One region of the Vibrio sp. 704 genome, then DNA from elsewhere that is predicted to be linked to it. Evidence: predicted binding sites of a transcription regulator. Region 1 holds the regulator's gene; the other holds the start of a gene.
The links. Region 1 encodes PurR, which represses purine synthesis genes. Its sites were predicted from a motif close to TNANGNAAACGTTTNCNTNA; they were not measured.
Positions count from the first base shown of each region.

Region 2: the regulator PurR is predicted to act here: its motif matches at 1,810-1,829, upstream of glyA (serine hydroxymethyltransferase).

Region 1 is NZ_JAWOUH010000003.1:95,486-98,678, reverse strand. It holds gene torR (two-component system response regulator TorR) at 1-193, opposite strand, end outside; gene torD (molecular chaperone TorD) at 460-1,107, shown strand; gene purR (HTH-type transcriptional repressor PurR) at 1,576-2,580, shown strand; cyclic di-GMP riboswitch class I at 2,868-2,957, shown strand; gene R7R24_RS06465 (TfoX/Sxy family DNA transformation protein) at 3,074-3,193, shown strand, end outside.
Region 2 is NZ_JAWOUH010000012.1:20,450-23,642, forward strand. It holds gene lipA (lipoyl synthase) at 1-56, shown strand, start outside; gene glyA (serine hydroxymethyltransferase) at 503-1,753, opposite strand; gene R7R24_RS16050 (YitT family protein) at 2,101-2,703, shown strand; gene R7R24_RS16055 (transcriptional regulator) at 2,794-3,193, shown strand, end outside.

The DNA of each region.
Region 1 (3,193 bases):
TAAGCATCAGGCCGTCTTCACCAGGCAGGTTAATATCCAGCATGATCAGGTCTACATCGCCCGCTTGCAAAACTTCACGCATTTCTGCGCCACTCTCTGCTTCGCTGACTTGGTAGCCCTCATTTTGGAAATATCCCGCAAGCTTACTACGAGTTACAACATCATCTTCTACGACTAATACGTGATAGCTCATTTACACCACTTTTCTGTCTTCTTATTATCCAAGACGTATTCTATTCATAACTAGTAACATTTCTAGTCATAGATACATTAAAACGCAAGATTTAGCGTTTTTATTGATTCAAAACAAGCTTGCCCATTGCTATTAATAAACGGTCATTTTTGACCATAAAACACAACAATTATAGTTACTGCTATTCATTTTAATTGATTACACTTAGGGGATATCCCTAATTGACTTTGTGATGCATGACTTGAAGCATCATTCAGGAGCCCAAAATGCAAGAAGTGAAAGCTTTTAATGAAAAACGCGCTGAAATTTACTGGTGGTTTTCGAGCTTGTTCGCAAAAGAACTAACAGAGAAAGAATTGGAAGCCTATCACAGTGTTGAAATTCGCAGTTTTCTCGCAGGTTTAGGTGAAAATGAGTCGCTGAAACCAGCTGTTGATAGCCTAGTTGATGCATTGAATCGGTTACAAGATCGTGAAGATGCACAACTAGAGCTTGCAGCTGACTTTTGTGAACTGTTTTTGAAGACAGAAAAATACGGCGCTCTTCCTTACGCATCCATGTACATTGGTGAATCAGGTTTACTGAATGACAAGCCAGCTGAGGAAATGGAAAAGTTGATGGCTGAATTTGGCGTTCAAGTAGACGAAAACCTAAAGGAACCTGCGGATCACTTAGCCGTTGAGCTCGACTTTCTCGGGAACATGATTATCCGCTCAAACGAGCTTGAACAAGAAAAACACATGGAAGAAGCCTTCGTTAAACAAAACGACTTTATCCAGCAACAATTGATGTCTTGGTTACCTCAGTTTTCAGACAAATGTAAAAAATTCGACGAATTTGGATTTTACTCGAGTGTCGCGAAACTATTAGTTGCATTTTGTAAACTAGACAGCGCCTACCTTCTTGGTGAATAATTGCCGCCTATTTTTAGGGAGCCTGCCTATCGGGCTTCCTGTATGCCTGAAAGTGACCAATTGTAAGTAACTTGGGTATAATATTCGTTTGCCTTAACTTAGCGCAAAGACGCTTGGTTATTTAGCAGTCAAAATGTGACTTCAAATACACAAATCTCTTGCTGAAAACATTGCTAGTCAGTCCACATAGGGCTAAAATGTGAGCGCAAACGATTAAATATGATTTATATGTAAACCGCTGAAATATAGCGGTTTTTGTGTTTTCTTAACAGGTTGATGGCAATTTCTCATCAGATAGAAAAAAGATAAAATTCATCGACCGATGCTGCTACGTACCCTTTTGTCGCACTTGGATCAACCGCTGCCGAGACACTTAGCGCCAATTTTATATTGCTAGGTGTGAAACCATTAGAGCATCAGGTACATCCAATACGACATATTTCAGTAGCTCGATACAGGACACCATTTATGGCCACGATAAAAGACGTTGCTCGCTTAGCCGGCGTTTCCACTACGACAGTTTCGCACGTTATCAATAAAACGCGTTTCGTTGCAGAAGCAACGCAAGAAAAAGTAATGAAAGCCGTTGACGAGCTGAATTACGCGCCAAGTGCCGTTGCACGCAGCCTAAAATGCAACTCAACTCGTACGATTGGCATGTTAGTAACTCAATCAACTAACCTATTTTTCTCAGAAGTGATTGATGGCGTTGAGAGCTACTGTTACCGCCAAGGCTATACTCTGATTTTATGTAACACAGGCGGGATTTACGAAAAACAACGCGATTACATTCGTATGCTGGCTGAAAAGCGCGTTGATGGCATCCTAGTGATGTGTTCTGACTTAACCGAAGAACTAAAAGAGATGCTTGACCGTCATGCGGACATTCCTAAAGTGGTCATGGATTGGGGCCCAGAGAGCTCACAAGCAGACAAGATCATGGATAACTCAGAAGAAGGTGGCTACATTGCAACCAAACATCTGATTGACAATGGTCATACGGATATCGCTTGTCTAAGCGGTCATTTTGAAAAGCTTGCTTGCCAAGAGCGCATTGCAGGTTTCCGTCGCGCAATGAGCGAAGCGAACCTAGCTGTAAATGAAGACTGGATCCTTGAAGGTAACTTTGAATGTGATACGGCCGTATTAGTTGCAGATAAAATTACCGCAATGGACAAGCGCCCGACGGCGGTATTCTGTTTTAACGACACAATGGCTCTCGGCCTAATGAGCCGCTTGCAACAAAACGGGATCAAAATTCCTGAAGATATTTCAGTGATCGGCTACGACAACATCGAGCTTGCAGAATACTTCTCTCCACCGCTAACGACTATCCACCAACCTAAACGTCGTGTTGGTAAAAATGCATTCGAAATTCTACTTGAGCGTATCAAAGATAAAGAACACGAAAAACGAATTTTCGAAATGCAACCTGAGCTTGTAATTCGAAATACTGTGAAAAAAATGAACTAAATTTCACTGTATTTAACCGTGTTAAATAAGCGCTCTACAGGGGCGCTTATTTTTTTGGAAAAATTAAGCATTCTCTAATACTTCACACCACTCTAATAACAATTGACTAACGTTAACTCCCTGTTTTATATAAATGTAATATATATTAAGAACTCCTTTTCAAAGGCCAATTTGCACCTTTCCATATGCAAAATAGAGCATTCAACCTATCATTTTTATTGAACCGAAATCACACTTTTAACGCTAAACCGTGATGTTAATTCAATATAAGAAGTATGCTCATTGTGTCACGCACAGGGCAAACCATTCGAAAGAGTGGGACGCAAAGCCTCCGGCCTGAACCATATTACGATATGGAAGGTAGCGGGGTTACCGATGGCAAGTGTGTAAGCAATGACTTTACTCTGTAATGACATTGTTTTTACGCATGTTTGCTACTCTCTCGGACCTGACTTTTGGTGGCGTAATATTAATTACACCGAGATAACAAAACATGGATAAACCGATACTCAAAGACTCTATGAAGCTATTTGAGGCACTTGGTAATATCAAGTCGCGCTCAATGTTTGGTGGCTTCGGACTATTCGCTGATGAAACAATGTTTGCACTAGTG
Region 2 (3,193 bases), on a different contig from region 1:
TTGTTCGCTCTTCTTACCATGCCGATATGCAGGCTCAAGGTATCGAGATTAAGTAAGCTCTCGTTTGTTTTCAAAAGAAAGGTTGGCTCAGTGCCAACCTTTTTTGTATCTGTCAAATGATGATAAAAAGCCATTCTACCTCCGTCATTCTGAACAGCGAGGAACGAGCGTGATTCAGAATCTGTTTTCAGAATACTGATGATTTTTAGGGAAACGCTGAGTAAAAGAGTGTGCCTCAACAAGATTCCTGCTCTCGCCTAGGCTCGTCGGAATGACGCGGTTTGGATATATTGAAAGGGACAGTGTTGGTAGCCATCTCCTTATCACACACTCTTCGCTATATCTCATTCCAAACGCCAGACAAACAAAAAGGCCCTCAATTGAGGACCTTTAGTATATCAATGTTCAAAATAGATGAGTCGAGTTCTAGGAGAACACACGGAGTTTGCGCGAGCAAATGAGTATGTTCGACACCGAAATCGACTCACTCGATGAAAAGCAGTTATGCGTAAACTGGTAGACGCTTACAAATTTCTAGCACTTTCTGTTTAGTCGCTTCGATAACTTCTTCGTTGCCGATGTTATCTAGAACGTCACACATCCAGTTTGCTAGCTCTTTTGCATCTTCTTCAGTGAAGCCACGGCGAGTGATCGCTGGCGTACCTACACGAATACCAGACGTTACGAATGGGCTGCGTGGGTCATTTGGTACTGAGTTCTTGTTTACAGTGATGTTTGCTGCACCTAGTGCCGCGTCTGCGTCTTTACCAGTGATATCTTTGTCGATTAGGTCAACAAGGAACAAGTGGTTTTCTGTACCGTTAGATACGATTTTGTAGCCACGCTCTTGGAACTGACCAACCATTGCTTTTGCGTTTTTCACTACGCGAGCTTGATAAGCTTTGAACTCTGGCTCCATCGCTTCTTTGAACGCTACTGCTTTACCAGCGATAACGTGCATTAGAGGACCACCTTGACCACCAGGGAACACTGCTGAGTTCAGTTTCTTGTACATATCTTCGCCAGCATTTGACAAGATAAGACCACCGCGAGGACCTGCTAGTGTTTTGTGCGTCGTTGTTGTTACCACGTGAGCATGCGGTACTGGTGTTGGGTATTCACCGGCAGCGATAAGACCAGCTACGTGCGCCATATCAACAAATAAGTAAGCACCTGCTTTGTCAGCGATTTCACGCATGCGTTTCCAATCAACGATTTGCGAGTAAGCAGAGAAACCACCGATGATCATCTTAGGTTTGTGTTCAAGTGCTAGCTGTTCCATCTCGTCGTAGTTGATTTGACCAGCTTCATCGATACCGTAAGGGATAACGTTGTAGTGCTTACCAGAGAAGTTTACTGGTGAACCGTGAGTTAGGTGACCACCGTGCGCTAGGCTCATGCCTAAAACTGTATCGCCTGGGTTAAGAAGCGCCATGTAAACTGCGCTGTTTGCTTGAGAACCTGAGTGAGGCTGTACGTTAGCGTACTCACAACCAAATAGTTGGCATGCACGCTCAATTGCTAGTGCTTCAGCTTTATCTACGTACTCACAACCGCCGTAGTAACGCTTACCTGGGTAGCCTTCAGCGTATTTGTTCGTTAGCTGAGAACCTTGCGCTTCCATTACACGTGGGCTTGTGTAGTTTTCAGAAGCGATAAGTTCAATGTGTTCTTCCTGGCGAAGGGTTTCTTCCTGGATAGCTGCGAACAGTTCCGCATCGTAATCTGCGATGTTCATATCACGCTTAAGCATCTGTATCTCCTGACTCAGATTAGTACTGAAAGTTGCAAAAAAACTGTTGAATGACCCAACGCAAACGTTTTCGTCACCCTAATGGCGCGCATTCTACATAATTTGATTTAGGTCATAAAGAGAAATTTACAATTTTTCTCATGCAGTTTTTTCATGATGACAAGCAATGTTTACCATGCCAGCATTGCAATCGCATAACGACAATCTATTGCCTGTCAAATTTGTGCTTTACACCCTGTAAAACAGCAATTACATAGGTTTACCGTAAATTTTACCCTCTAGCTACCGAAAAGATCATCTTTTTACTACTATGCACGCCTTATTTATCACTAATGACTGCAACATTGATGGAAAAACACTCATTAAAAGAAGACTGGATAGCGATTCTCACGGGTACCTTTTTAGTAGCTCAAGGCGTTTTCTTTCTCCAATCCGCGAACCTTCTAACGGGAGGCACGACTGGATTGGCTCTGCTTATTAGCCAATTTACACCTTTTACCTTTGGTGTGCTGTACTTTTTAGCAAACAGTCCTTTTTACTTACTAGCATGGAAACGCTTCGGCCGTCATTTCGCCATTAATAGTGCCATTTCTGGCGCGTTGGTTTCTATCTTTGCCGATCATCTTTATTTGCTAATCTCGCTCGAATCGGTAAATGAAGTTTATTGCGCCGTCGCAGGCGGACTTTTAATGGGGCTTGGTATGCTGATCCTATTCCGACATCGCTCCAGCTTGGGTGGCTTTAACGTGCTGTGTTTGTTTATCCAAGACAAATTTGGCATTTCAGTTGGCAAAAGCCAAATGGCAATCGATGCATGTATCCTGTTTGCTTCATTCTTCTTTGTCACACCAGAAGTGATTGGCCTTTCAATTTTGGGGGCGTTTGCACTCAATCTCGTGTTAGCGATGAACCACAAACCGCACCGCTATTCCGTGACCTACGGTTCATAAATTTTTGATAATGATTGAAGCGCGATTTATAAGATTTCGCGCTCCAATCGCTATATAATACTTCGCGATTTCCAAATAGATCGGTACGGTATGCGCGACTTTCTGCAACAAGCTAAACAGACTCACAGTTGTATTGCGATTGGAGAGCTGATCTATAACCCGAAGACACAGACCCTTCATCAAGATGCTATCGCGATTGATCTTGAACCTCGCACCATTGAATTATTAGAACTGCTGTTAACAAGCGTTGGCCACCCACTCTCTGCTGACACCATTATTGAAACCATTTGGCAGAGCAAGTTCATCTCTAAGAATGTGCTCACGAACCGCATTAGCACCTTACGTGCCCTGCTACAGCAGTACTTACCCGAATACGATGCCGCTAAGCTCTTGGTCACTTACCCCCGCAAAGGCTACTTTCTTAACCCTGCCAATATTCGTTTAGTGCCACCAGCGAAAAACCATCGGCGCGTTATCTCAACCCAGGTGG